DNA from 2 places in the Spirosoma pulveris genome. Region 2 is predicted to be linked to the other one. Evidence: riboswitches for the same ligand, from Rfam matches in the RefSeq annotation. Region 2 holds a riboswitch; the other holds the start of a gene.

Region 1 (15,580 bases), on a different contig from region 2:
CCGGTTGCTGTTTTTTGGAACTGCACGGCAATCTCGCCCAGCGGGTGTGGCATTTTCCCGTCAACGCTGGTCAGATCCCCCATGTATGGCTCAACGCGTACCGATTTGAAGCCCGGCTCGGCAGTTCGAATGCCGCAGGTGGTAGACAAGAACTCATAAAGGGGTGAGGCACTCCAGGCATGACAGTCGGAGCGAGTGGGTTCCGGATTTTCGGCGAAGGTGGTCAGGCCCATTGCCAGCATGTCGCGCCAGGGTTTGAGCTGAGCCACGAACAGATCGCCAAGACCCGTTTTTTTAAGCGCTTCGAACAGATAAAATTTAAAGTAAAAAGTAGCCTGTGTCAGGGTGGTATCGGTCATGGTTTTCTGCAACAAGGCCGCTTGTTGGGCAGCCGGAACGGCATCAGTCAACACCCCCAGAATGTTGGCGTGCTGGCTGAAGGACGTTTTTTCCGGTGTGTCGGCAAATAGCCCGCGTCCGGCATCCCAGCATTGGGCAAAAACCGCTTTGTTCAGCTTCCGGCCCATCTCGCGGTAATGTTCAGCCCGTTCGTTTTGTCCGTAATGGGCCAGCAAATCGCCCGCCCGAAAATAGGTGTAGGCCTGTTGCAGTGACAAGATGCTCGACCCGCCTTTCCGTGCCCCGGCCGGTACACCACCACTGGTTTCCTCTTTCGCATTTTTCCAGGCCGACCAGTCTACAAAATTCCACCACTCCAGCGGCCCGTTGAGGCCCGTTTTGGCAATACGCTGCTCGTGCCAGTTCAGTACGCCCAGAATACCGGGCAACCTCGATTTGATAAACTCGTCGTCCTGCCGATGCATCCAGTAATCATGGACCATGCAAACCCAGAACAGCGAAAACGTAGGAATAACCTGAAAATCGGCCGATGGGTACCGGCTCTGCGTCAGGCCATCGTTGAACCGACTATGGTCGTAATCCATAATAGCTTTGCGCATCAGCCGATCGTCGCCCGTAACGTAAAGCGAAATCATGGATTGGATACGCGTATCGCCGGTGTATTGCAACTGCTCGTAATAGGGACAGTCGTAATACGTTTCGCCCGCGCAGAGCCGGGCCGTTCGCCAGCCCACGTTCCAGATGGCTTTCAGGGTGGTATCGCTGGCGGCAAACTGCGCTTTTTCCTGAAACGGATAGCCCGTAAACTGCCCCAGTAAATCCTCCAGCACCAGCGGCTCGTCTTTCGTTTCGACCGTTAATTGCAGATACCGGTACGTTCTGAACCAGAGCGGGCGGAAGGTTCGTTTAGCGGTGCCATCGGCCACAAACTGATCTTCAAAACCAAGCATTGTCCGTCCCTCTACGTCGTTACGATTGCCTTTCTGATTTTTAGCATCGATCAGGGCTTCTGCATAGGCCAGCGTAATGGTGCCACCTTTGCCCTGGCTTACAGTCAGTTCAGGATAGGCATTTGTCAAATGACCCTGATCGAGCAGGAAAACGGCTTTGGTGTTGGCGGCAACAGTAACCGGCGCTTTGCCCTGCAAAAAGGCATTGTTCATCGTTCCGTTTACCACCCGCCGAACAGTGGCCAACCGAACGGTTCCTTCCTCCATCATGGGAATGGTACGCGGCACCAACTGCCAGTTGCCGTCCGTGCCGAATCCACGGGGTTTGGTGCCAAAGTTGAGTGGTTTAGCCGACACCCAGGCTCTATCATCAAAGTTGGGCTGCTCCCAGCCCCAGGGGTATTTGGCGGCATCGACCCGGTCGCCATCACCGGCAACGATGTATGTTCTCAGCTTTGGAATATCGTTTTTGATGGGGGAGTAAGCGGTATTCTGGTAGATTTTCCAACTGGCATCGGTATTGGCTATTTTTTCCAGGTCGCCATCGCCCTGCATCAGGAAGCCAAGCTGGTAGCTCATCTGGGCAAAGGGTGCTCCTTCACCCATGTACCAGACCTGCGCGGCCAGCACATTGCGCCCCGCCTGTAAGTATGGCGCCAGATCGAGGGTTTCATAATTCCAGTTCTGGGTATCGCTGCGGGCGGGTCCCATAGCAACGGATTTACCATTCACGAACAGCCGGTAGCGGTTATCGGCCGAGACATGCACCACGAAACGAGCGGGTTTCTGCGCCAGCTCAATGGCTTTTCGAACGTGATAGATGCCATATTGGCGGGCCGGTGCCGTTGGGTGCAGAATCCAACGGGCGGGCCAGTATTGATTGGTCCAGTCGGGCGTGGGTGTTTGAGCAAAGGTCGTTACCGACGATAGGACAATAAAGAGCAGAACTCGAAACCAGGTCATAGAAAAAGAGGGCTTGGAAATAGCGCTGCAAGTTAAGTTTTCTATACCTTTTCTGAGGTCAAGGCGGTGGAAATAGTGTTGGATCAGACTGACAACTCCGGCTGGAAAACAAACTTTTTAGGTGATTCTGTCCGAAAATGTGGTGATTTCAGACATTTTGACGATAAACAAGTATATAATTTATCGAAAAATGGTTTCATTAGACAAATAATTCTAACCGCATCCAACTACCGTGATTCAGAAACTATCCAACCGCTTACGTTTTTTGGATTCACTCATCCGCAAACGGGCCACTGGCTCACCGAAGGAGCTCGCCCAACGCTTGGGTATTACCGAACGTGCCTGGTACAAAATCCGTGACGAATTAATTAACGATCTCAACCTGCCCCTCGCCTACGACCCGGTTCGCAAAACGTATTACTATACCGAAGAGGGTCAATTTATCTTCGGGTTTCAGCGAAAGCTAACGAATGATGATATGGAAAAGCTGGAAGGGGGGCGAAGTCATCGGTATCGTTGGCGAAACGGGTTCGGGCAAAAGCATGCTGCTTCAAATTCTTCAGAAGTTTTACCAGCCTGAGCAGGCAGATCAAATCAGCGTTCAGTTCGATACGCCTACGGGAAAAAGCCAGCTTAACTGGTCAGACATCGCCATTACCAACTGGCGTACCTGGGTTGGTTGTGTGCCTCAGCCGATCAAGATTTTCAACGGCACCTTACTGGACAATATCTGTCTGGGTAATTCTATGGAAGAAGCCGAAGCCGTGGTGCAATTTTGCCAGGCATTCGGCTTTCACGACTACTTCATGAAGCTGCCCCAAAACTACCTGACGCTGGTGGGCGAAGAAGGTATAAATCTATCAGGCGGTCAGCAACAGTTAGTTGGACTGGCGCGGGCACTGTTCCGGCGTCCACAGTTGTTATTGGTCGATGAAGCGACCTCAGCACTGGACCGCCAGACGGAGCAGTTTGTATTAATGCTGTTTGAGCGCATCAAGCATGAGCTGGCCATCATTATGGTCACGCACCGCAGCCAGTCCGTTCAGGTTGCCGACCGGGTTTACGTGATGGAAAACGGTGTTCTTCAAGTAACCAGCGATGCGACGACGGTAGCTTGATTGAAAGGGTTGTGGAATGGAAGGACATACGCCATATCTCCAAGATATGGCGTATGTCCTTCCATTCCACAACCCTTTTAGTTTTACTCCCTCACAACCAGTCGACCAAAGACACCGCCAACCCGATGGTCGTTTGTTTATGGTTATAGTCGATGAGGGTTTCGCCGTAGCCGTGCAGGATCTGGAGGTCGCCCCGCAGGTTGCCCGTTACGGGAAACGTCCAGTCGAACTGAACCTGCCCCCGGTTTTTAGCCCCGCCCCGTAGCGAATGACTACCCACGACCGAAAACAGGTGACGGCCTGTTCGATAAATGACCGTGGCATCGGCCCGGCCAATGTAGTCGGCCACGGCCGGGTTTTCATCTTCGCTATCCGGAAGCCGAAACCACGGACGAAGCAAAACGACCCATTTGCCGCGTTCAAAACCAGCCTGCGCAATAATACGGTTCCAGCTTCGGGAAAGTGGTAAGGCACGCCCGTTAGACTGGTGGTTGAAGGAGATGCCCAGCATCCGGGTTTTAAAGCCCAGGAACGAGAAATTTGTGGCAAAATTCAGGATCACTTCGGGTTCGTAGTTAGTCTCCCGGAATGGCCTCGAAAACGTCGTGTTATAAATCTGCCAGTGCGACTTTTGTGTATAGCCAACCCATAGATCGCCATGCTTCCCGAAAATGCCCTGAATTATTTTGACCTTCAGGCTCAGTTGGAAACGGGCTTCGTACTTACCCAGCGGAATGTTGAACGGATAATTATAAACTGGATTTTCACTGACCGGTTGCTCATTCGGGTCGCTCGACCAACGCCCGGCCGTGACGTAAAGCGGTTTGTAGGCCGTGACCAGAAAAGTGCCTTTCTGCGTAGTCGAGTCGAGTTCCCAGCGGTCGGATAAAGACCGGAAAACCTGTTTTTTTGTGAAAATTGGGTCGGCATCGGTCTGTGCCCATGCCGCCGGAGCCATTAAACCAAGGGAAAAAAGTGCGCTACAAAAACAACGTATACGTTTGTGCTTCATAGGATTTGGTCAGTGAATGTTGGTTGAGGCACCTTTACACCTTTCAATGCGAAGTGATTTCCAGCTACTAACCTCTAAATCAGGGCTGATGTTTATCGGGGTGATTGTTGATCGTCTGTCGGCATTATAGGCAACATTTACTTTGCTCATTTATCGCCTTCCCGTTGTACTTTCGTACTGTAATTCCTAATTCTGGTAACCACATGTATTTTATTGGATTCGACCTCGGCAGTTCGTCGGTCAAAGCGTGTTTAGTGGATGCCGATAGCGGTAAAGCTATTGCATCGGCTTTTTTTCCGGAAACGGAAATGGTCATTGAATCTCCTCAAGCCGGCTTTGCCGAACAACAGCCGGAGAACTGGTGGAAAAATGCCTGCCTGGCCAGTAAGGCAGTTATCCAAAAAGCCAACGTTCAGCCATCAGACATCAAGGCCATCGGTATATCTTACCAGATGCACGGTCTGGTCGTTGTCGACAAGGCGTTTAATGTCCTGCGCCCCTCCATTATCTGGTGCGACAGCCGGGCTGTTCCCTACGGAAACAAAGCCTTCGACGCGCTCGGCCACGACCGCACGCTGCACCACCTGCTCAACTCACCCGGCAATTTCACAGCCGCCAAACTGGCCTGGGTGAAAGCCAACGAGCCGGATGTGTATGCACAGGTCGACAAGTTTATGCTTCCCGGCGATTATCTGGCTGCCCGCATGACCGGCGACATCGTCACAACGGCATCGGGTTTATCGGAAGGCGCTTTCTGGGATTTTCAGAACAACGAACCGGCGCAGTTTCTGCTGGATTACTTTGGTTTCGATGCGTCGCTGATCCCTACCATTAAGCCAACATTCGCCCCGCAAGGCGAACTGACCGCAGCGGCAGCGGCCGAACTGGGTCTTTCAGCCGGCACACCCGTTACGTATCGCGCTGGCGATCAACCCAACAACGCGCTGTCATTGAACGTACTGGAGCCGGGTCAGATAGCCGCTACGGCGGGCACCTCGGGTGTGGTATATGGCGTGAGCGATCAGGCCAGCTACGACCCTCAGTCGCGGGTAAACACATTTCTGCACGTGAGTCATACCGTCGAAGCGCCCCGCTATGGGGTTTTGCTGTGCGTAAACGGCACTGGTATTTTGAATAGCTGGCTGCGGAATCAGATGCTGCAACGGTCGGTGAGTTACCCCGATATGAACGTGCTGGCCCACGAAGCCCCAGTGGGTGCCGACGGACTGATTTGCCTGCCCTTTGGCAACGGAGCCGAACGTATGCTCGAAAATGCTGATTTGGGAGCCTCGTTCCACGGCCTGCAACTAACCCGGCATGGTCTGCCGCACATGATTCGAGCCGCTCAGGAGGGCATTGTTTTTGCGCTCTACTACGGCATTCAGGTTATGGAAAGCGTAGGTGTAGGGCTGCAAACCATTCGCGCCGGAGAAGCCAATATGTTCTTAAGTCCGCTCTTCCGCGATACACTAGCCAACCTGACAGGTGCCACTATCGAGCTTTATAATACAGACGGTGCACAGGGCGCTGCCCGTGGCGCTGGATTAGGGCTGGGCTTCTACAAAAATGCACAGGAGGCCTTTGCCGGGTTGCACGTAACCAAAACCATCGAACCCGACATGCGGGCACAGGAAGGGTATCGAGATGCCTATCAGCGCTGGCTGACAGTTCTGAAGAGCTAGTCAAATAGCGAAATTGCATTGATTAATTTTCATATAAAAAATGCGGAGTATCGACTACTATTTTTTGGTCGATACTCCGCATTTTTTATATGAAAAAAGTAAACTTTATAAATAAAAAAGATTTATCAGGTCGAAAAAATCCGCTATTCTCCTGAAACATTTTTGTTAATCAATTATAGTTAATTGATCATAAACAAATTATCATACATCGGCAACAATTCCGACATAAATCATTGATTAACAGATCATTAAAAATATTTTCAATTAATATAAATCCAAACATCCTCACCTGTCCGTAAGTCTTCATGTTGTCGACAAACACAGTATTACATTCAATACACATTTCAACCAGTCAAAAAAAAATAACGACATGAAAACGCTTAAATTAATTTTCTCAATTGTTGCTTTATCGGCTATTAGCCAGGTTTCATTTGCTCAGGAAAAAACGGTAACCGTTGGTGGTGCTCCGATGTATCCTTCTAAAAATATTATCGAGAATGCGGTGAATTCTAAGGACCATACCACACTCGTAGCCGCAGTTAAAGCTGCCGGCCTGGTTGAGACGCTATCTGGTCCCGGTCCTTTCACGGTCTTCGCTCCTACAAACAAAGCCTTCGATAAACTGCCAAAAGGCACTGTCGAAACACTGGTGAAACCAGAAAACAAACAGACACTGACGGGCATCCTGACCTACCACGTTGTAGCCGGCAAAATGAGCGCTGCCGACCTGATGAAAGCCATCAAAGACGGCGGTGGTAAAGCTACACTGAACACCGTTTCGGGTGGTACACTGACGGCCATGCAGAAAGGCAAAAAGATTGAACTGATGGACGCTAAAGGAGGCACCTCAACGGTCACCATCGCTGACGTAAACCAGTCGAACGGCGTGATTCACGTCATCGACACGGTGTTGATGCCCTGATTAGTCGCTCTGATTTACTCAACACAGAAATGCCCGGCCAAACGGTCGGGCATTTCTGTGTTAAAGCTTACCAATGTTTACAGGAGCCCTACGCATCATAACTCAGTACGGGGCTTAGCCATTTTTCTATTTCCTCCACCGGCATATCTTTCCGCTGGGCGTAATCCAGAATCTGATCTTTATTGATCTTGCCAAGCGCAAAGTATTTCGACTCTGGGTGCGAAAAGTAGAATCCACTCACCGACGAAGCCGGGTACATGGCGTAACTTTCCGTTAGTTCAATATTAATTTTATTGGCATCCAGCAAGTTGAACAACGTACCTTTTTCGGTGTGGTCAGGGCAAGCCGGGTAGCCCGGCGCGGGCCGGATTCCCTGGTACGCTTCTTTAACCAGTTGCTCATTTGACAGATTTTCGTTGACGGCATACGGCCAGAACTCTTTCCGAACGCGCTCGTGCATCCGCTCGGCAAAGGCTTCGGCCAGGCGGTCGGCGAGTGCTTTAACCATGATGCTGTTATAGTCATCGTGGTCGCGTTCGTATTTTTCCAGCAGCGTTTCGATACCAATACCCGCCGTTACGGCAAAGCCGCCAATGTAATCTTCCCGGCCACTATCCAGCGGAGCAATGAAATCCGACAGGCAGAAATTAGGTAAACCGGGCGCTTTCTGGTTCTGCTGACGCAGGAAATGGAGCACCGTTTTGGTATCGTAAATCAACTCCCCAGCCGGGCTAACGGCCGTTTGGGATTGAGCCTTACTGATTTTGTACTCGATATGCTGGTGAGAGCCGTGGCGTTCGCAGGCGGTTTCGCGGACATGTTCTTCAAAATCGTGAAGCAGCACATCGTCGTCGGCCGAGTTGGCGGGGAAGAAGCCCACCACAGCTTTCGCTTTGAGCAGTTTCTTGTCAACGATTTCCTGCAACAGTCGATTGGCGTCATCGAACAATTGTTTGGCTTCTTTACCCACTACCGCATCCTCGAAAATGGCAGGATATTTACCGTGCAACTGCCAAGTCTGAAAAAAGGGCGTCCAGTCGATGTAGTCAACCAGTTCGGCAATTGAATAATCGTCAAAATATCGGTTACCGAGGAAGGTCGGTTTCGTTGGCACAAAGGTGCTCCAGTCGATCTTCGTCCGGTTATCACGGGCCTGTGTAATTGTTAGACTGGCTTTTTCTTTCTGCCGTTTGGTGTGCTCCTCCCGCAGCTTGACGTATTCGGCTTTTATGTCCGTGAAGATTTTCTCCTTTGTTCCATCCGTTTCGCTCACAAGCCGACCGGCTACAGGTACGCTTCGGCTGGCATCCAGCACGTGAACAACGGGTCCGGAGTAGTGAGGATCAATTTTAACGGCGGTGTGAATCCGTGAGGTGGTGGCCCCGCCAATGAGCAATGGAAGCTTGAAACCCTGGCGTTCCATTTCTTTGGCCACGCCAACCATTTCGTCCAGCGACGGGGTAATCAGGCCACTGAGGCCGATGATATCGACATTATGCTCCCGGGCGGCATCCAGAATTTTCTGGGTAGGCACCATGACACCGAGGTCAATGATCTCGTAATTATTACAGCCCAGCACCACACCAACAATGTTTTTGCCAATGTCGTGTACGTCGCCCTTAACGGTAGCCAGCAGGATTTTGCCGGCATTGGATGAACCGGTTCCAGATTTCTCCGCTTCGATAAACGGCGTTAGGTAAGCCACCGCTTTTTTCATAACACGGGCCGATTTTACCACCTGAGGCAGGAACATTTTACCCGCGCCGAACAAATCACCAACCACGTTCATGCCGTCCATGAGCGGGCCTTCGATCACGTGTAAAGGGCGTTCCACCTGCTGGCGAATCTCTTCTACATCCTGGTCAATATAATCGGTAATTCCTTTGATCAGCGCGTGTTTGAGCCGTTCGCGAACGGGTTCGAGCCGCCAGCTTTCATCCTGAACAATGGCTTTGCCCTTCGCTTTTACGGTTTCGGCAAATTCAACCAGGCGTTCGGTGGCGTCGTCACGCCGGTTGAGGAGCACATCCTCGCAGCGTTCCAGCAAATCTTTGGGAATGCTGTCATATACCTCCAACTGTCCGGCATTCACGATACCCATGTCCAGACCCGCCCGGATGGCGTGGTACAGAAATGCGGAGTGCATAGCTTCGCGTACAACATCATTGCCCCGGAAGCTGAACGAAATGTTCGACACACCACCACTCACTTTGGCCAGCGGCAGGTTTTGCTTGATCCAGCGCGTGGCATTAATGAAATCGACGGCGTAGTTATTGTGTTCTTCGATACCCGTAGCAACAGTCAGAATGTTGGGATCGAAGATAATATCCTGCGGGGCGAACTGGACTTTATCGACCAGAATCCGGTAGGCGCGTTCACAAATCTGGATACGCCGTTCGTAGGAATCGGCCTGTCCGCTTTCGTCGAAGGCCATGACGACCGCAGCGGCCCCGTAGCGTTTCACCAGATTGGCCCGTTCAATGAATGCCTCCTCCCCTTCTTTTAGTGAAATGGAATTGACAATGGCTTTCCCCTGCACGCACTTTAAGCCAGCTTCGATAACCTCCCATTTGGACGAGTCGACCATGATGGGCACACGGGCAATGTCAGGTTCGGCAGCAATCAGATTCAGAAAGGTTTTCATAGCCTCCACCGAATCCAGCATGCCTTCGTCCATGTTGATATCAATCACCTGCGCGCCCCCTTCTACCTGCCCACGGGCAATGCTCAAAGCTTCGTCGAAATTACCTTCTTTGATGAGTCGGGCAAATTTCTTGGAGCCCGTTACATTGGTACGTTCGCCAACGTTCAGGAAGTTGGTTTGCTCTGTTATTTTCAGTGGTTCCAGACCACTTAATTTCTGATATGGCTCGGGCTGGGGTAACTGACGGGGCGGGTATTTGGCAGCCACATCAGCAATGGCCCGAATGTGATCGGGTGTAGAGCCGCAACAGCCCCCAACAATGTTAACAAAGCTACTTTTAACGAAGTCCTCAATCTGCAACGCCATCATATCCGGCGTTTCGTCGTATTCACCAAACTCGTTGGGCAAACCCGCGTTCGGGTAAGCCGACGTGAAAAAAGGCGCTTCTTTGGCAAGTGTCTGAATGTACGGCCGCATCAACTGGGCACCCAGTGCGCAGTTCAACCCAACACTCAGCAGCGGCAGGTGCGAAACGGAATATAAAAATGCTTCTGTCGTCTGCCCCGACAAAGTCCGACCGCTGGCATCCGTAATGGTGCCGGAGATCATGATCGGGAGAACGGTCTTCTGAGGGTTAAGATTGAAATACTTGTCAATAGCGAACATAGCCGCCTTGGCATTGAGCGTATCGAAAATGGTTTCGACCAGCAGCAGGTCTGCCCCACCGTCGACCAGCCCGCTTACCTGCTCGTAATAGGCGTTCACCAGTTCGTCGAAGGTAACGGCGCGATAGGCCGGGTTATTTACATCCGGCGACAGAGAAGCGGTACGGTTGGTTGGGCCCATGGCACCAGCTACAAAGCGCGGCTTGTCGGGATTTTGGCGCGTGATTTCATCGGCCGCTTCCCTGGCAATCCGGGCCGACTCGTAGTTCAGTTCGTAGGCCAGGTCCTCCATTCGGTAATCGGCCATGGCGATGGACGTACCGCTGAAGGTATTGGTTTCGATGATATCGGCACCCGCTTCCAGGTATTGTTTGTGTATGGCCTGAATAATTTCGGGCTTTGTCAGCGACAGCAAATCGTTGTTGCCTTTCAGGTCGTGCGGCCAATCGCGGAATCGCTCACCCCGATAGTCGGCATCAGTCAGGTTATACCGTTGAATCATCGTACCCATCGCCCCATCGAGGACGAGGATGCGTTCGTGAAGAAGTTCGTATATCGTTTTCAAAGGCATTGTTGCAACGCGTACTTGTTGGAAACCAACAACGGGCGCACTAAAAAAAGTCCAAAAAGCAAAACAGCTTATTCGCAGAAAGGCAGAAAGCACAAGGCTACCTTATCTATCCCACCGGTTGGCGGGAGGAAATTGGCACCATTCCCCTGGGTAGGTTGGTTGCCAAGACATCATCGGGTCCGTTCCCTCCGTCTTTCTGGATAAGTAGTGACAAAATTAAGCAAAAAATGGGTGCCCCGGCAAGCGCGGCACCCAAAATGAGTGTACGAGGCAATGTGATTACCACATCTGTTCCAAATCCTCTTTTGTGTACAGATGATTGCGCTCGTTGTAGAACGACTTCTCGTCTGTGCGTTTGATAGCCAGCGGATTTTTTGCTGTCATGCGGTACAAAACAGCAATGGGAAAGAGAAACACAAAGAATAAGACCGACAGAATAATTTTACCATTGATATTCCCCAGCACCTCGGCCAGTTTAAACCACGCCTTTACGATGAAATCGCCTGCCACCGGAACGGCCAGGCTCAGCACGCCCACTGCCGCAGCCGCATATAGCCACCAGGGGGATTTAAAGATAAAATAGAGCACCACAAGCCCGGTTACAATAACCAGTTGAGCCTTCACTTTTTCGGTAATATCCATACATTAGAACAGAGTATAAATAAACGGAGCAACGGCCGATCCACCGCCAATGACGATCAGAACACCAATGAGAAGCAGTAAAACGATCATGGGGGCCAGCCACCATTTCTTGCGCTGCTTCATAAATCGAAAAATGTCCTGTAAGAATTCCATACGTTTTGTTTGAGTTTAATTGTCAGTAAAAGTTAGCTGAGCACGCTGATTAGATTGGATTAGCCTGAACAAAGCGTCACCTACCCGCTGGTTTACAATCGGGCTGGCGTGTCCGTCGTTACGCCCCACTACCCGATCGCCCATGGGGAGGTCAAGCATGAGCTTTCCGGCGTCCAGCATCGGCACCTGATTCAATTGAAAAAAGTTAACCACTGGTTTAACATACTCAGCTGTTTGTTCGATGTTGTGCGAAAACGGAAACATTACAACGTACAATTGAGCATTGTTGCTTTTGGCGTACGTAATAAACTGGTTCAGGTCGCTCAGGTGATCGTTGATAATGACTGGCGTTCCGTAGGCTTTCCGGGCATACACATCGAACGGAGCAAAATTACCGTGGGGAAACTGCCAGTACAGGTAATTCAATAGATACGACTTGATGAACAGCGATTGCACAGGCCGGGGCAGATCGGAATAGGGCCGAAAACCGATGGGTATTACGCCATGATCAGCCGCGACTTTTTCAATATCGTTCGGAAAATACTGCAAAACCAGGATGTCGGGCTTTTTTCCGAATTTCACCAGACGGGCGTACTCATCCCGCGTATCGGAGCCGGAAATACCCAAATTATACGTCACGTACTGACTGGCACCAAGCTTTTTGGCCAGCACATTACCAAACCGTTCGTCGGCCGATTTCAGGCCGTGTCCGGCAGTAAAGGAATCGCCAACGACAAGGACTTTCTTTTTACCCAGTGTATCCATTTTCGGCGTATCGCGGTAATCGCCCGTCATAGGTGGCCAGTAACGTTCAAACCAGATTTTAGAGGCCAGTGTAAGACCGCCCTCCTGACTTTGGGCAATGAACATAAACACCATCTCCACAAAGATCAGTACCACAATGCTTGGCACCAGCAGCGTGGCTATATTACCAAGCAGTTTTGGCGGAGTTGAATTTTTGACAACGCCATAATAATAGACCCTCAGCAGTTCAATGATCAGTAACAGAAAGAGACAGCATCTGGCGAGCCGGACGAGTATGTTATCGAACAGGCCCTTGTGCGGATAGTCGAAAATAACCCCGAAATGATCGCCGTATAAAACAATGAACGTTAGAAATCCGAGTAGAAGCAGACGAACGACACTGGAAAAGAGCTTTGATTGCATTAATAGTGGCCGTTCATTAATCTAAAACAAATTCTTCTTTCCAGTTGTCTTTCTCCTGCCATTCGGGTTGTTTGCGTTTGTCGAACAGGTAGTTGCCAACGGCCAGATAGTCCATTTCGGTACGCATGAAGCAACGATACGCATCATCTGGCGTACAAACGATGGGTTCGCCACGCACATTGAAGCTGGTATTGACAATAACACCGTAGCCCGTTAGCTGCTTGAACGCGTCGATTAACTGATGATAACGCGGGTTGGTATCTTTATGAACCGTTTGAATGCGGGCCGAATAATCGATGTGCGTAATGGAGGGCAGATCGGAACGCTGGTAATACAATTTCTCCCGAAGCGGAAAGCTGGCATAATTGGCCGGTACGGGTGTTCGTCGTTTCTGCGCTACCGGATGAACGAGCAGCATATACGGTGAAATACCGTCATAATCGAAGTACTCCGCGCAATCTTCGGCCAGCACCGAAGGGGCAAACGGCCGGAACGATTCGCGGTATTTGATTTTCAGGTTCAGCTTTTTCTGCATCTCAGCATTACGTGGATCGCCCAGAATGCTGCGGCCACCCAATGCCCGTGGGCCGAACTCCATTTGTCCCTGCACCCAGCCCAGCACGTTGCCTTCGGCTAGTAGTTTGGCGGCATCCCGACTCAGTCCGGCAAAGTCGGTGTAATGAGTGGCTACGGCTTTATATTTTTTCGCCATCAGTTCTACATCCAGGTCCGAGAAGGTTGGCCCCAGATAAGAACCCCGCATGGCATCGCGCTCGGTGGTTACGACCCGCTCTTTACCAAAATAGATATGGTAGGCAGCCAGAGCCGCGCCCAACGCACCACCGGCATCACCGGCGGCCGGTTGAATAAAAATGTTCTTGAAAAGGCCTGCTGCCTGAAGCTTTCCGTTCGATACGCAATTCAGAGCCACACCGCCCGCCAGTACCAGCGCATCGGCATTGGTGAGTCGTTTGGCTTCTTTGGCCATGTTCAGCACCACCTCTTCAGTCAGGTATTGAATGGCCAGACCCAAGTTACAATGTTGGGGTAATAACTCGTCTTCCGGCTGGCGCTTGGGAAACCCGAATAGTTTGGCCCATTTGCCTTCGTTCACCATTTTCAGGCCCGTAGCATAGTCGAAATAGTCCTGGTTGAGCCAGATCGAACCGTCGGGCCGAAGGTCGGCCAGCGTTTCTTTGATGGTGTTCATGTAGCGGACCACATCGGGCGAGTGAGGGTCGCCATAGGGAGCAAGGCCCATGAGTTTATACTCCCCCGAATTAACACGAAATCCCAGGAAATAGGTAAATGCCGAATAAAGCAGGCCCAGGGAGTGCGGAAACCGCATTTCCTTCAGAATAGAGATGTTTTTCCCTTCACCAAGGCCAATAGATGCCGTGGCCCATTCGCCCACTCCATCGATGGTCAGAATAGCAGCCCGCTCGAAAGGGGATGGGTAAAATGCACTGGCCCCGTGCGAAAGATGGTGTTCAGGGAAAAGGATCTTAACCTTACTGGCTGACTTATAACCGAGCTTCTCCAGTTCCTCCCGAATCAGCCGTTTCAGAAACAATTTCTCTTTGAGCCAAACGGGGATCGACATTAAAAACGACCGTAATCCCTGTGGGGCAAATGCGTAGTAGGTTTCGAGCAATCGCTCAAACTTAAGTAAAGGTTTGTCGTAAAAGACAATAGCGTCGAGTTTATTCAGGTCTGCCCCGCTGTATTGAAGGCAGTATTTTATTGCCTCGGCCGGAAAACCGGGGTCGTGTTTTTTACGTGTAAACCGCTCTTCCTGCGCAGCGGCAATAATTTTCCCGTCTTCAATTAAAGCTGCCGCTGAGTCGTGATAAAAAGCAGATATGCCTAATATGGTCATGAACTATAGTACTTCAGATTGCGTCAAAAGTAACGTTATTTTCATAAGTCATAACATAGTAGTTGACGCTTTCTACCCAACGGCTTAACTCTAATACTTATTTAATAGATTATAAATATTAATAGCCTAAAACGAAGCCTTTAAATAGAAAATAGACTACAATTAGCGACCTTATTTATACATATAAACTACGAAATATTTACTTCTCAAATTTTTCGGCTAACTTTTTCGCTACCTGCCGGTAAGCTTGTTCATTTGGGTGCATGCCATCATAGGCCGTTTTCCACGAATAAAGGCCTGAGTAGTCAATCACTTTTATGTGTTGCTGATCAAAATACTGACGCAGTTCGGGTGCCATAGGATAAGCAGGAAATACAACTACATAAAAGTTATCGTTTCCAAACTGTTGTTTGTAGCGTTCTTCCGTTTCCTTCACTATACGTACAAATCGCTGATACTGATCGTCAGTGTATCGTCGGGGAAAGTTGATATTGAAGAGGTTAACGATATTACTTTTATACATGCCCCGAATCAGGTAATTATAGACCGGGTGTTTTTCGGCGTAGGTACCTTTTATGGTCATCGTACCCGGATCGAAATTAGGCCAAAACCCGTTCGAATTATAAATCCATTTGGTACTTGGGGCTACCCGAGCCAGATGATCTTCAATATACGTATAGAAGGCAACACCCTCTTTTTCGACTACCTCACGACGCATATTGACGGCCTGCATCAGGGCGAGCATATGAGCCGGCGAGTAACCCGACACGCCGTAGTTATAGGGTCGATACCCCGTTTCTTTACCGAAAAAATAGGGCAGCGTACTTGTATCAGCAACAGACTCGCCATAGG
Region 2 (15,580 bases):
CAGAGTTTTCGGATCAACCTGCGTATACCCAATCTTTACCGTTGCACTGTTTTTTTGAGCCAGCGTAACCGTTTTCAGAATGGCCTCTGTCAACTGCCGGGTACGCTGCTCATCGTAGGGCCCAAATTCCCGTTGACCCATGTAGTCGCTTGCCCAGCCGCTTAAATCCGGTTGCGAACAGGTGGCTCCCAGGTACACGTTTTTCCACGGGAAGCCAAGTCTGGGTAGCTTTTGCTCCAGCGCCTGAGCGACCGTAGGCGGCATCATCTGTAAATCGACGGTGATCATGACCGCCCGTGTCGTGCCATTATCGAGCACCAGCGCGCGCGTTTGAACGGAATCCCACTTCGGGCGTGGTGAAGGCGCGTTTGTGGCAGACGCTTCGGGCCTGATCGTTACGCTTGCCCACCCTGCCCGAATGGGTTGTTTAGGGCGAGGGTCGCTCACAACCCAGGCAAACCGCTGCCGTGTAAACCGGTAGTATAGTGAGTTTTTATAGCTACCCTTATTGACAACGGTAAAACTTAACCCCAGGATATTGATTACCACCAGGGCAACGACAAAGATTGTGATTCTATAACGACGCATGTTGCTTTCAATTTCCAGCCGAACACCCCAGCCCGATCAATAAGCAAAATTGCCCGTTTTATTTGGTATATGTGCGGTTCGAATCTGCATAATGCAACTACCTATAAATACAATTGCGCCATTTTCTGCCAATCGCTGACCTGGTGCGCCCGCCCATCCCAAATGTACAGTTCATGGGGAATCTGTTTATCATAAAGGGCTGAGCTTAGGGTTACGTTGCTACCCAGAAAGGGATCTTCGGCCCCGATGGTCATCACGATCTGAAGCCGACGGAGGGATTCGAGCAGGACGCTATCATCCAGATTGGGCAAAAAATGATTAGGGCTATGGAAGTAGATCTCCTCGTCATAGTAATCGTCAAACAACCCGCGAAACTCGCCCACCGGCTCAGACAAATTATACCGTCCGCTAAAGGCAACCACTTTAGCGAACCAGTGGGGATGCCGGAAAGCGATATTGAGCGCGTGGTAGGCACCAAGGCTACACCCATGTGCAATCAGGAACGGCTGCGGGTTTTTCAGGCGGGAAAGCGGCAGCACCTCGTTAATGATGTACTGTTCGTACTGGTTATGCCGACGAATGCGGTCGTGGGGATGCGCCGACCGGTTATAGACACTTTCATTGTCAACGCTGTCTACGCAGTAGAGTTGCAGCCAGCCGTTCTCAATTTTTTCGGCCAGCGTATCCGCCATTCCAAAGGATTCGTACTCGTAAAAACGGCCTCGTCGGGTTGGAAATACCAGTACCCGTGCACCCGCGTGCCCTAAAATCAACAATTCCATATCACGGTTTAGATTCGGACTAAACCACTTATGATATTCCCGGTGCATAACACTAACGTTAAGTACCTGTGAATTTGCAACGGTTAACCCGAACCTCATCCATTGGCCGGGTAAACAAATCGTTAAAAAATCCGACTCTGTTGCTGCAATGCCTGTTGCCAGGTTCGATAACCGGCCTGCGTTAGGTGCAGTCCATCCGATTCAAAAAATTCTGAACGGGGTTTGCCATCCGGTCCCAGCAAAGGCGTTGTCATGTCAACATACTGCCATTCAGGTACTTTTTCTAACTCCCGTCGAATCAATTTGTTCGTCGTTCGAATCTGATCGGCAATATTCCAGCGGGCCGGACTAAGCTTAACCGACAGAAAAGCCAACGGCACTCCCGGAAGCAAACGGGTCATTTTTTCCGCAAAAGCCGCAAAAAAGAGATCTACCTCTTCCGGATGCCGACCATCGCCAAGGTCATTGTCTCCGGCGTAGAAAACCACCGATTTAGGCGTTGCCGGCACTACCAGTCGTTCAAAAAACCAGGCACAGGCCGCTAGTGTAGAACCACCGAAACCTAGATTCAGCGTGTCTAGCTGAGGGAAATCCTGCGCCAGCGTTGTCCAGAGCCGAATGGATGAACTGCCATAAAAAACGACTTTGTTTGCGGGCGTGGGGAGGGCTATTCGTTTATTTTCGAGTTGTCGAACCTCGTCTTCGTACCAAATCATACTGCGTTATTTAACCGGCTGACTAAAACTTGTTGATGGGTTGGTTGCCGGTGCCCCGCCAGCCGAAGCGGCACTTGCCATCCACTTACGGATAATACCCGCCAATGGTCTGAACTCAATTAAAAATCCGTCGTGGCCGTATAACGAATCGATTTCTTCGTAGGTGGCATCTGGAATATGCCGGGCCAGAAACTGCTGCTCGGAGGGTGGAAAAAGCAGATCAGACCGAATTCCCACCACCAGCGTATGGCATTTCACCTGCGCCAGCGCGTTGAGAATACTGCCCCGGTTCCGCCCAACATTGTGCGAATCCATTACTTTGGAGAGCGTCCAGTAGGTAAAGGCATTAAAGCGCTCCACCAGTTTTTCGCCCTGGTAGCGCTGATAACTGGCCGATTTGTAGCCATCGAGCTGCTCATTATTGTCGAGTGCCTGCGTAAAGCCATAGGTATCGTAATTTCGGTACGAAATCATGGCCATAGCCCTGGCCGCTTTCATCCCGGCGGCTCCGGCATCGTCGCGCTGTTCGGACCAGGTTGGGTCGGCTTCGATAGCCATTCGTTGGGCTTCATTGAACGCAATACACCAGGGCGACGCAATGGCACTGGCGGCAATAATCACCAGATTTTCGATCAGGCCGGGTTGTAGAATGGCCCATTCCAGCGCCTGCTCTCCCCCCACCGAGCCGCCAATACAGGTGTGAATTTTATCAATACCCAGTTCCTGCCGCAGCAAATCCAGAGCCGCCACCATATCCCGGATGGTAATCATCGGGAACGTACGATAAAAAGGTTGACCCGTTTGAGGGTTTATCGACAAGGGTCCGGTAGATCCGTAGCACGAACCGATCACATTAGCACAGATAACAAAATTAGTGGCTGGATCGTAGTACTTGCCCGAACCAACCATACCGCCCCACCAATCGCCGGCATCCGCATTCCCGGTTAGGGCGTGACAGATCCAGACAACATTCGACTGATCGCTGTTGAGTGTGCCGCGTGTGGTATACGCCAGCCGAAACCCCGGCAGGCTCTCCCCTGATTCGAGCGGGAACGAATATTTGTAATCGAAATAAGAAAGGTCCAATCGAAAAAAATTTGTGGTTTACGATGTACCATTTACCGGCAACGGCTCAACGGCACATCGTAAACCAAACCAAACACTAGGCTAAAACCGATTCGGCAATCCGGGCGAAAGCCTGCTCGAAGTCAGCTTTAATATCATCAATGTGTTCGATGCCCGCCGAAACCCGGAGCACACCCACTTCAACACCTGCGCTGGCCTGCTCCAGTTCGCTCAGCTGCTGGTGCGTAGTAGCCGCCGGGTGGATAATCAGCGTTTTGGAGTCGCCAACGTTGGCGAGGTGGCTCACCAGTTTCAGGCTGTTGACAAACTCATTGGCAGCATCATTCCCGCCCTTTACTTTGAAGGAAAAAACGCCCCCGAATCCGCGCTTGAGGTACTTTTTGGCCAACTCATGGTAAGGGCTGCTTTCCAGACCCGGATAGTTCACCGCTTCTACCTGCTCATGCTGCTCCAGCCACTGGGCCAGTGCCAGGGCATTCTGCACGGTACGATCAACGCGCAGCGAGAGCGTTTCCAGTCCCTGCAACAGCAGGAATGAGTTGAAAGGGCTAATGGCCGGACCGTAATCGCGCAGGCCTTCTACGCGGGCACGAATAATGAACTGAATGTTGCCAAATGGCCCACCCACCCCGAACACATCGCTGAACACCATGCCGTGGTAGCCTTCCGAGGGTTCGCTGAACTGCGGAAACTTGCCATTTCCCCAGTTGTAGGTACCCCCATCGACAATGACTCCGCCGATACTCGTGCCATGTCCGCCAATCCATTTCGTAGCCGACTCCACAACCACGGCTGCACCGTGTTCGAGTGGGCGGAACAGGTATCCACCGGCACCAAAGGTATTATCGACGATCAGGGGCAAATCGTGTTCCTGAGCGAGGGCTGCAAAGGCGTCAAAATCTGGGATGTTGAAGCCTGGATTACCAATCGTTTCAAGGTAAATTGCTTTGGTATTTTCGTCGATCAGCTTAGCGAACGACTCAGGTTTATCGCCATCGGCAAAGCGGGCTTCGATGCCGAGCCGTTTGAAGGAAACCTTAAACTGGTTGTAGGTTCCACCGTAGAGGAATGACGTGGTCACAAAGTTATCGCCCGCGCTCAGGATGTTGCTTAGCGCAATGAACTGGGCTGCCTGCCCTGACGATACCGCCAGTGCTGCCACGCCCCCTTCAAGAGCCGCCACGCGCTTCTCGAACACATCGGACGTTGGGTTCATGATCCGGGTATAGATGTTCCCAAACGCTTTCAGCGCAAACAGATCGGCCCCATGAGCCGAGTCATTGAATACAAAGGATGTGGTTTGATAAATGGGGACCGCCCGCGCATTGGTGGTGGGGTCGACCTCCTGGCCAGCGTGTAGCTGGAGTGTATCGAAATGAAGTTGTGACATGTTTATGAATGGTTAACGGTTTTATTGCACTGGATTTCGTAGTCGACGCTGGTAGTGCTGGCGTTGTTTCCAACAACAGTAACCCTTAACTAGCTGGCGAATAAGTGCATACGACAAACCATCCCGGTTTTCGTAGCGGAGAGTGGGGAAATCTGTTATGCCCGAAAAGGCCACTTGGCCGGAGGCATACACTGCTGAAGGTAGAGCATGATTAGTACCGATTTATAGTTCCTAAATGTATTTAGGCAGGAGTTAGCACCTTGCCATGTGGTAGGTTGCCAGCGGTTCACAGAGCCTGATCTCTCCCCGCTTCTTTATAAATCAATGCGCGCCGAGAATGGTAAATGACGCGTTGCAATGACTTGATGCCGCAAGTATACTAGCCAAACCGTGCGAATCCAAACAGCTCGGCTTTTTTCTGCTCAACCTGTTTTTTTTAGCACGGTAACTAATTTCTCCGTCTATTAAGTCAAATCATTGTTTTACTTTTGCAGGCAAGACACCTGCCGCATGAATCAAACGTATCGTTACAACCGTGAAAATGCCACCCGAGTGGCCGGAGTCACGTCTTTAAAAGATGCTATCGGGCAGTTATTGAAAGCCTACCAGTTGCAGACCCGTTTCAACGAAACCTATCTTGAAGCATTCTGGGGTCGTATGATGGGTCCAACGATTGCATCCCGTACGAACCGTCTCTACGTTCGCGACCGCAAACTTTACATTGAAATTGCGTCGGCCCCCCTGCGTAATGAGCTCGTCAACGCCAAGCAGAAACTTATTCAGTTAGTCAATAAAGACATGGGTACAGACGTCATTGACGACGTCGTCTTTATTTAGGAAAAGGCGCATTCAGCCTCGTTACGGTACAATTTTGTCAGAAGGTGATCAGTAAGCTCCGGCGCTCCTGTTGCAGGGTAATCGGTTCGTTGATAAACTGTGCCTTCAAGCCTACCCGCTCACATACGGCCAGCCACTCGGCCTCGGGTATTATCAGAAATCCGTTTTCTTTCCGCACACTATGGTAGTTCGAGAAGCGAAGGCGAACAAGTAGTTTCAGCGTAGCGATCAATTGTCCTTGTAAAAGCGACCGTTTCATAATACCCCAAACGTCGCTTAAAAAGCTCTCCCCCACCATCAGATCGCATACCAGGGCACGGGCTCCCGGAGCCGCTACGCGCTTGATCAGTTGCAGAAGCGCTTCTACTTCGCCGATATTCCGGTAATACTGCACAACGCTCATCACAATGATAACATCGAATTGCCGATGGACGACCGGGCTGAAATTCAGATAATCGTTGGGATCAAGATCATGAAAGAACACATTAGGCGAGTCAACGTGCCGGGTGCGGGCTATTTCGTTGTATCGTTTGGATATATCCAGACCATGTATTTCAGTCACGCGGTGGTGCCAGGCATCTTCCAGGTTACCCGGCCCGGAGCCGATGTCCAACACCCGATGTGTTTTCGATAAAGGAATATGCGTTTCGACGCGCTCCAGAAAATAATTGAAATTCGTTGACATCGACTCATCGAATTCATTTTCCTGTTGCCAGAAATCAAGCCATGTTAAGGCCATTCAAGAAGTAGTTAAGGTAGGCTGAATAATACTCGTCAGGAATTGATTGTGCGTTGAGATCAGGCTTGAGAAGCGGTCTGGATGGGTACTGTTGCCGGTGTGGACGGCATTGGTTTCAGGGTGTGCATGAGGTAAAGGAGCCGAAACCAGATGAGGACACAGGGCAGGGCTTTCAATGCGTAGGGCGTTACCAGTTGCTGACGCAGGAAGCGAGGAAAAATATCACTCGGCGATAGAACGGTCAGTACCAGACAGCTTAGCAAAAGCGCCCGATCCAGCCACGTTTGCGGGCAGTAGAACCACCAGATCATAACGCCCGTTACGGCGATTATATACGTAGGTGATTCGGCAACGGGGTTGAAAATAACCTGAAAAATCAGAATAGAAGCCAGCAAAAGCATTTTGAACCATCGCTCGCCAAACTGCTGAGCGCGCCGGTAAACCGTGCAAAACAGCGCCACGCCCACACCAATGATTGTACTTGTGCTGACATCGGGCGAGATGGTCAGATGGACCAATTTATGAATGGATGTATTGGCCCATTTGTCGTAGTCGGATTTTAGCATAAGCTGGGTAACCCAATTCTCATACTGCCAAACCAGCTGATCGGGCGAGGTGAACAGGAGCGGAAGCAGACCGAGCACAATTCCCCATAAGACCATGTAGGCCAGAAACCGAAGCTTTTGCGGATACAGCAGGAACAAAGCAGCCGCTACCAGACTGTAAATTTTGATGTTGAAGCCGACAATAATAAAGAAGGCAGCCCAAAACAGCTGTCGTTTTTCGAAACTGATGAAGGCAAACAGCGACAGCGCGGCAATGAGCGGGTTGGTTTGGCTGTTGACCAGGGAAGTGATCAGCTCCTGCATACTGAACCAATAGGCAACTACTTGCTGCGAATGGGTAAGGGGCATTCGGTAAATGGCATACACCCAGACGGCGGTGAACAGAAGGTGCCATAAGAACAGCCCTACCGAAAAAGGCATCGCAAAAATGGGCGCAAACAAGGCCGCAAAGGTGGGTGCATAATGGTAGTGATCGCTGTATTCGGCCGGATAGAGCAGGTATAAATTCTTTCCGTCGATCAGATGAGCAAGCGAATAATAGAAAATCCGATAGTTATTCGAGTCCATGTTGATAAGCGTTCGTATGCTTACAAACAGGGCGAGTAGCCCATAGATGCCAAAAATAAATCGGTCTTCACGAAAGAGTGGCCTTCTAAAAAATGACATCATAGGGTAACCAACACGCTGGAAAATAACTTACTGAAGACGCTGTACAAAATCGCCCATTGTTCTAAAATCGCCGTGTTGTTTCAAATAATGAAGCAGATTTTCGACCCGGTCGAGGAGTTCATCCCGTGAGTGCCGGCGCACATAGCCGGGAATTTTTTCATAACCCGCCAAGTCTGTGAACTCCCACGGATGAACATACAGGTTTAGAAACCCATCTGTCCGCAGGGTTTGGCGGCACAACTGTTTGTAATAGGCGAAGGGAAAATTTTTCAGGCTCAGCCAAAACAGGGGCAACCGAAGCGTCGGGGTAACCGATGCCGGAATTTGCCAGACGCCCGCTTCCTGAAACGGATGACGCGGCTCCCCCCAGTGATTATACCGGCCGGGCAGCCAGGTTGGATGTAACGATGAGTTGTACTGATAACCTGCCTGCTGCACATCGACCGGATCAACAAAGCCCATTCGAGCCCGTCGGAATCCGGTTACCGGCCGGTTAAGCAGCTCTTCGAGCGCCAGCCGGGACGTTAGCAGATCGGCGGGCTCGAAGGTGGTGTGAAAATAGCCGTGCGAAGCGATTTCATGCTTATTGGCAAGCTGCCTGATCAGGTCAGGCTCGTGAAGCGCATAGTTGGCCGTTGTAAACAGCGTGGCAGGTGTACCGAGCGCGTCGAATCGTTCGGCCAGCAAGCGCAACCCTTTTGTTGACACGGCTATCTGCTCGTCAAGCGGAATGTTATGACCAAACTCAACAGCCGTGTCGAATTCTTCTACGTCAACGGTGAATAAAATATTTCCTGAAGTTGATCCTTGTCTTTTGCCGGGGCTTGCCATGTCGTTACACTTTCCTCAATCTCGCTCGTATCGCCAATAATATAGGCGGGGCGGCCTTTCACCTCCACGAACGTTTTGCCCAAATATACGCCGATGATCCCAATCATAATGAACTGTACGCCCCCGATCAGCACCATCAGCAACACCAGCGTTGTCCAGCCGGAAACCGTAGCATCTGTAAAAAAATGTTCATACAATGTCTCTGCGCCGAATAGCCCGGCCATCAGGAACATCGTGAACCCAAGCAGAACAGATAAATAAAGCGGACGTGTGGAGAAGGACGTGATGCCCATAGCCGCCAGCTGAAGCATTTTCCGGAATGAATATTTCGACCGACCGGCATAGCGGGCGGCTGGTTCGTAGAGAATGCGGCATTGCCGGAAACCCACCCACGAAATAGCCCCGCGTAAAAACAGGTCGTTTTCTTTAAACTGCTTAAGTGTGTCGACCACTTTCCGGTCGAGGAGCCGGAAATCGGCTGCGCCGTCCTCAATTTTCAAGTTGGAGACATTGCGCAGCAACTGGTAAAAATATTTCGAGGTTGTCCGTTTGAACCACGATAGCTTAGGATCAGCCTGTCGAACGGTGTAGACAACTTCATAGCCCTCGCGCCACTTCTCGATCAGTGTTGGGATCAATTCGGGCGGATGCTGCAGGTCTGCATCAAGGCAAATAACAGCTTCGCCATGCGCGTTGTCGTAGCCCGCCCGCAGCGCCATTTGATGGCCAAAATTACGCGAGAAGGAGATGAACCGCACCACAGGATAAGCCTGACTTAATTGCCGAAGGACATGTCGGGTCTGGTCCGAACTGCCGTCGTCGACAATCAGAATTTCGTAGGATTCATACTGGTTCATAACGCCCATCAGCCGATGCACCAGTACGGATAAGTTCTCTTCTTCGTTGAAAGCGGGTACGACAAGACTAATCATACCGGAATAAAATCTCATGTTATTCACTATCGCTAAGGTCTGTTACGGGCAGATTCCCTTAAATTTCCGACCAAATTAAGTATTTATACTTAATTCCTAAAGAGCAGACACATAATTTTAATGCTAAATAAATATCTACTCCAGCCAAAAATCTTAAAGGCCTATATACTAGCACATTTCCAATATAAGATTATATTAATATTTTCATTTGTCAGGTTGTACCAGCGAAAGGCGGGCTGCTTCTAAATCTAACTCCTGCTCTATTTTGCGCAGAATATCGTCGTCCAACTGACTGTCTTTCCGTTGCTCGCCCAGTACAGTTCGTTCGATTGTCAGGAGTTCCAGCTGAAGCCGGATGGCCTGCTGGTACAGGTCGGCCGGGCGCTCAGAGACATTGGTTGCCCGAAGCATCCCGTTCAATTCGTTGATGCGCAATTCGTAGGTGTTCTTTACATAGCTCAGCACATCGTCATGCACAGATCCTGCCGAGTGGTTGGCTTCCAAGTGGGTAATTGCCTGTAAAGCCATCTTCTGTCTTAGCTTGCGTTCTTCTTTTTTCTCGTCAATCTTTTCCCTCACGCCCAGTTCATCAATCAACACAGGGAGGGTAAGCCCCTGAAATACCAATGTGCAAAAGATAACCCCGAACGTAATGAACAGGATTAAATCGCGCCCGGGAAAGGGCTCGCCATCAGGCAGTGTCAGGGGTAACGCCAGCGCACCGGCCAGCGATACAACGCCCCGCATACCCGCCCAGCTTACTACTGCTACCTGCTGCCAGCGAGGCTTGACTTCACGCTTCCGAATGCGGGCACTGAACCAGCGTGGCAGATAAGCCCCCGGAAAAACCCAGATGATCCGACACACAATGGCCACAGCGCTGATGAGCAGCGCGTAGTTAAGTGCCTGCGTTAAGGTGTACCCGTTTAATTCGGACACAATGGTCGGTAACTGCAAACCAATCAGAATAAAAACCAGGCCGTTTAGCAGAAAGACCATAACCGCCCACACCGAGTTTGTCTGTAACCGGCTTTCATACGTAAATACCTGCCCGCTACGGGCCGAAATAAACAGCCCCACCGTTACGACAACGAGCACGCCGGAAAGATGAAATTGCTCGGCAATCAGGTAAGAGCCATACGGGATGAGCAGCGTTACGGCCGTGTTGGTCACGGTATCCCGGCTAATGGCCTTATGGACCCGAAGCATTACCCAGCCAATAACCAGGCCAAGAGCACCACTGGCCAGCGCAATGCCGATGAACTGAAGGCCCGCCTTCCACAAAACGAACTGGCTGGTCAGGATCGCCACCAGTCCGTACCGGTAGATAATCAGGCTGCTGGCATCGTTCACCAGACTCTCCCCTTCCAGCACGGTCGTGATCCGTTTCGGAATATTCAGCCCTTTAGTTACCGACGATGCTGCCACGGCATCGGGGGGCGCGATAATGGCTCCCAGCAGATAGCCCTGCGCCAGTGAAAAGCCCGGAATAAACATGACGGAAACCAGCGCCACTACCGTCGATGTAAACAACACCAGCCCAACGGCCAGAAACGATACCGAACGACTGTATAACTTCAATTCAACATTATCGATTTGCCAGGCAGCAGCATACAGCAATGGAGGCAGGAAAATAAGGAAAACGACATCGGGAGATAAAATGACGGGGGGCAGGCCGGGTATCCAGCCAATCATCAAACCCGTAAGCACTAACAGAATGGGATAGGAGATTCGTAAACGCCGGGCAACAACAGCCAGTAAGGTTGTAATGCCCAGTAAACCGGTAATCGTTTCAATTGGGTGCATATCGTGAGTGGAGTAAGGAATTATTCAGGTTGAGCGATGAAGAGCAGGGCAAATTTGCAATAACTTTGTTTACCAGCCCCTTTCATCACAAACGCCGGCTAATAAACGAGAATGAATACGGCAAACCAACGCCTTTTCAACCAAACAGGAAAAGAGAGCAATTTAGTTGAACAGGAAGTACGACGAGACGACCTTGGTTTCGGTACCAAGTTAACAGATTCCCGTTCCCGACTTGTTAATCAGGATGGTACGTTCAATATCGTTCGTATCAACGGCACCCTTTGGGACCGGCTGAACATATATAATCGTCTCATTACCATGGGCTGGCTACAGTTCATGGGCTGGCTCGGAGTCTTCTACATTACGGCCAATACCTTCTTTGCTGGAATCTACATGCTGGCTGGCCCTGATATGTTAAAAGCAGCCAACGAGAAAGTCTTATATGGCCCTTTCTGGAAATGCTTCTTTTTCAGTTCACAAACGCTCACTACAGTGGGTTATGGCCATATTGCGCCAGACAGTTTCCTGACCAGTTCTATCGCAGCCTTCGAATCGATGATTGGCCTGCTGGCGTTTGCGCTGGCAACGGGTCTGCTTTACGGGCGCTTCTCGCGCTCGGTAGCCCACATCCGCTTTTCTAAACAAGCCGTTTTAGCACCTTATCTGGATGTTAACGGCTGGATGTTCCGAATCATAAATACCAGAAGCAACCAGCTTGTTAACCTGGAGGTGAGCGTGTCCCTATCGCGGCTGGAACCCAATATAGACGGATCCCTGTATCGAAAATACTACGGTCTGAGTCTGGAACGGAGCAAAGTAGCGTTCTTTCCCACCAACTGGACAATTGTTCATCCCATTACCGAGAAAAGTCCGTTATACGGCTGCACACCGGAAGAGTTGGAGCGTACAGACGCCGAATTTCTGATTTCTTTGCAAGCCCTCGACGATACCTTTGTCCAGAGTGTACATACCCGCTTCTCGTACCGCTTCAACGAAGTACTCTGGGGCTATAAGTTCCGGCCCATGTTCGATGGAACAGAAGGGATGCCGGTGAAACTGGATTTAAATAAACTGGACGATGTTCAGGAAGCTCCGCTGAACTAACCCCGGTTTCACTACCCTCCGAATGCCTCAATCAATACCATTAACGATAAATCAACTACCGTAACGTGATTTTACCTCCTTTTCTTTCCCCCGGCGATACCGTCGGTGTTGTTGCACCAGCCAGTTGGTTTCCGTATGAGGAGTTAGCCGAAGGGCTTCGCATTCTGCGTGAAGACTGGCAACTCAATGTTATTGAAGGCGCTAGTTTACAGGCCATCGACGGCCCTTTTGCCGGTTCGGACGACCTGCGCCGGAACGACCTGCAACAGCTTTTCGATAATCCCTCTGTACGGGCCATCTTTGCGGCACGAGGTGGCTACGGATGCTATCGTATTGCCGATGGCCTTGATCTATCGGGGTTAACGGCCAGTCCAAAATGGCTGGTTGGCTTTAGTGATGTTACGGTACTGCTCAGTTTACTGGCCAACCAGGATCTGGTTAGCCTGCATGGCCTGATGCCCCGGCAATTTGGCGACCCGAACCGGGCCGAATCGCTGGAATCGGTGCGGCAGTGGCTATTCGGCAAGTACCCAGCCTATTATGAAACACCAGCGCACCCGCTCAACCGACAGGGACTGGCTACGGGAACGCTGGTGGGCGGCAATCTAACTATGCTCACCAATTCGTTCGGCACCCCCACCGACCTGAACTACGCCGGCAAAATTCTCTTCATTGAAGATATTGATGAAACGCTTTTCTCGCTCGACCGTATGATGAGGCAGTTTCAGCGGTCCGGGCGGCTGGCCGAGCTGGCAGGCCTGGTGGTAGGCCAGTTTACAGACATGCGTGGCAATCTGTCCCTGCCGTTTGGCAAAGGGGCTTATGAAATTATTGCCGATACGGTAGCGACTCACCACTACCCTGTTCTGTTCGACTTCCCGGCCGGACATGTCGATTATAACCTGGCCCTTCCCATTGGCAAACTGGTTGAGTTGGTCGTTCAACCCGAATCAGCCGTCCTGAATTTTAGCCTGTAAGCTATTATGCCTATCCCCTTTTCTGAGGCTGTTGTCTGGATTACCGGTGCCTCTTCAGGCATTGGTGAAGCTATTGCGCTGGAAGTAGCCCGGCATGAAGGCGTTAAATTAATCCTGTCGGCCCGGCGACAAGAGGAACTGGAACGGGTAGCCCAACAAACCGGACTACCGGCATCCGATCTGCTCATTTTACCCTTGGACATGAGCCATCCAGACGATATGGCTCCGGCTGCAGACGCTGTCCAGCAACGGTTCGGCCGGATCGATTACGTTTTTCAGAACGCCGGCATTACACAGCGGAGTTCGGTGGCTGATACCGACTTCCTGTCGTATAAGCGCATTATGGAAGTCAACTTCTTCGGGATGATTGCCCTTACCAAGGCGGTTTTACCGCTCATGCTAACACAGGGCAGCGGTCATTTTGTGGTAACCAGCAGCGTTGCGGGTAAACTGGCCACTAAACAACGATCCGGTTATTGTGCCAGCAAACATGCCCTGCATGGGTTTTTCGATTCGCTCCGCGCCGAAACAGCTGAAGCGGGTCTGCGGGTCACTCTGGTCTGCCCCGGCTATATACGTACACCTATTTCGGTACATGCTCTCGGAGCTAATGGCCAGCCGCACGGCAAAATGGATGAGAATCAGGAAAAAGGCATGCCCGCCCCTGAATTTGCCCGGCGACTGCTGCGAGCGGTGTTACGCGGGCGAGAGGAATTATATATTGGCGGTAAAGAAATTTATGGTATTTACCTCAAGCGGTTCTTCCCCGGATTGCTGTCCAGGATAGTAAGGAAATAGTGGAGTGGATGAAGTAAGCTCGCCACTCCACCCACTCCATTACTTCACTATTTTCCACTCGCGGTGAGTTCTTTAACGGCCACGCCTTTGCTGGCGTGTTCCATGTAATCGACCGTTAGGTGGCAGAGTGATTTCATTCCCAGCACAAAACAAGCTTCGTCAATCTGAAAGTCAGGCGTGTGGTGCGGAGCAGCCTCCTCAATTTTCTTGCCTTTGGTCATGCCCCCGAGGAAGTAGAAAAATCCCGGTACTTTTTGCTGAAAGAACGAGAAGTCTTCGGCACCTGTTTGGGCGGGTGTTAGTCGAACATTGTTTTTACCGGCCAGGGCTTCCAGGGTTGGGGCCATCTGGTCGGTCAGTTTGGGATCATTGTACGTAACCGGATACATGACGTTGATTTTTACGTCGGCTTTAGCCCCGGCGCTCTCGGCAATATTGGTTGCAATATCATTGACACGCCGATGCACCAGTTGCTGCGCTTCGGGGCTGAACGTCCGGATCGTACCGATCATGTTGGCCTCTTCGGGGATAATATTTTGCCGTATACCGCTATGAAGCGCCCCAACCGTCACCACGGCGGCATTGTCGGTAAGGGTAACGTTACGGCTCACAATCGTTTGCAGACCCATCACAACCTGAGCGGCCGTTACGATGGGGTCTACCCCCGACCAGGGAGCGGCTCCGTGGGTTTGCTTTCCCTTAATTTTGATCGCATACTCATCAACAGCGGCCATGGTTGCACCGGGGCGGTACTTGATGGTACCCACTTCGGTCTGTGAATTGATGTGCAGACCAAAAATGGCATCGACTTTAGGGTTTTCGAGAACGCCTTCCTTAATCATCAGGTAAGCGCCCCCTTCCTCTCCGACCGGGGCACCTTCTTCGGCGGGTTGGAAAATAAACTTAACTGTACCGCGTAAATCGTTTTTAACCGATGCCAGCACTTCGGCGGCTCCCATGAGCATCGCCACATGGCTATCGTGTCCGCAGGCGTGCATAATACCCGTTTGCTGGCCATTGTACTCCGTGCGCGCTTCTGATTTAAACGGCAAATCGACGCGTTCCGTAACAGGGAGCCCATCCATATCGGCGCGCAGGGCAACGACGGGGCCTGGTTTTCCGCCTTTCAGTAAACCGACAACTCCGGTTTTACCGACGCCCGTTTTAACCTCCATGCCTAATGATTGCAGATGGGCGGCAATTTTGGCCGCTGTTTGAAACTCACGATTGCCTAGCTCAGGGTGCTGGTGAAAATCCCGGCGCCAGGCCACTACCTTTTTTTCAAGACTTTCGGCCGTTTTATCCATCCGGGTAGTAAGCGCCCCCGTTTGCCCAAATGCCGTTTGGGCAGCCAGACCTGCCAGGAGTAAAAGGCGACCACCAAGTTGATGATGACTCATAGAAGTTAGTTTATTATAGGGTTTTACTAGTAAGAAAATAGGTATTTCAGAAGCAAGCCAATAGTATATACTGGCTTAGGCTGGCTTGACCTTATTTTATTGCCTCTAACTTTTCTAACAAAAGTAGCTTATCGCCCTTTAAAAGCTTCATCGTCTTACCAACATTCATCAAAATAGCAGCGGACTTACACAGGAAACCTTGTGATAGCAAGCTGGCAGAAAGACCGTCACTGAATAATAGAGCGACGCTTTTACCAATTCCAACAAACTAAATAGCCTTCTGAGTAGTAATTAGGTGCGTCAAACAGTATAATATTGTAACCTTTAAAAATATAAAGTAAATAATTTTGAAATAAAAG

The links. A riboswitch is a leader RNA that binds a small molecule or an ion and turns the genes downstream of it on or off. The one in region 2 is predicted to bind S-adenosylmethionine.
Region 1: it holds a riboswitch for S-adenosylmethionine, as region 2 does, so the genes downstream of both, metH (methionine synthase) here and ACYVJM_RS15590 (O-acetylhomoserine aminocarboxypropyltransferase/cysteine synthase family protein) in region 2, are expected to answer to the same signal.

The regions. Positions count from the first base shown of each region.
Region 1 is NZ_BAAGTO010000002.1:798,563-814,142, forward strand. Features, by position in the region: gene ACYVJM_RS11465 (family 78 glycoside hydrolase catalytic domain) at 1-2,273, opposite strand, end outside; gene ACYVJM_RS11470 (hypothetical protein) at 2,506-2,853, shown strand; gene ACYVJM_RS11475 (ATP-binding cassette domain-containing protein) at 2,744-3,391, shown strand; gene ACYVJM_RS11480 (phospholipase A) at 3,483-4,403, opposite strand; gene ACYVJM_RS11485 (xylulokinase) at 4,607-6,085, shown strand; gene ACYVJM_RS11490 (fasciclin domain-containing protein) at 6,456-7,007, shown strand; gene metH (methionine synthase) at 7,096-10,881, opposite strand; SAM riboswitch class I at 10,987-11,094, opposite strand; gene ACYVJM_RS11500 (SxtJ family membrane protein) at 11,167-11,529, opposite strand; gene ACYVJM_RS11505 (DUF5989 family protein) at 11,533-11,682, opposite strand; gene ACYVJM_RS11510 (SGNH/GDSL hydrolase family protein) at 11,698-12,849, opposite strand; gene ACYVJM_RS11515 (carbamoyltransferase family protein) at 12,866-14,728, opposite strand; gene ACYVJM_RS11520 (hypothetical protein) at 14,928-15,580, opposite strand, start outside.
Region 2 is NZ_BAAGTO010000003.1:702,709-718,288, reverse strand. Features, by position in the region: gene ACYVJM_RS15610 (hypothetical protein) at 1-588, opposite strand, end outside; gene ACYVJM_RS15605 (esterase family protein) at 690-1,418, opposite strand; gene ACYVJM_RS15600 (SGNH/GDSL hydrolase family protein) at 1,493-2,086, opposite strand; gene metX (homoserine O-acetyltransferase MetX) at 2,093-3,172, opposite strand; gene ACYVJM_RS15590 (O-acetylhomoserine aminocarboxypropyltransferase/cysteine synthase family protein) at 3,249-4,562, opposite strand; SAM riboswitch class I at 4,782-4,885, opposite strand; gene ACYVJM_RS15585 (DciA family protein) at 5,073-5,399, shown strand; gene ACYVJM_RS15580 (class I SAM-dependent methyltransferase) at 5,437-6,138, opposite strand; gene ACYVJM_RS15575 (glycosyltransferase family 87 protein) at 6,198-7,271, opposite strand; gene ACYVJM_RS15570 (polysaccharide deacetylase family protein) at 7,401-8,204, opposite strand; gene ACYVJM_RS15565 (glycosyltransferase family 2 protein) at 8,141-9,154, opposite strand; gene ACYVJM_RS15560 (Na+/H+ antiporter) at 9,341-10,942, opposite strand; gene ACYVJM_RS15555 (ion channel) at 11,054-12,046, shown strand; gene ACYVJM_RS15550 (S66 peptidase family protein) at 12,112-13,023, shown strand; gene ACYVJM_RS15545 (SDR family oxidoreductase) at 13,030-13,821, shown strand; gene ACYVJM_RS15540 (amidohydrolase) at 13,869-15,221, opposite strand.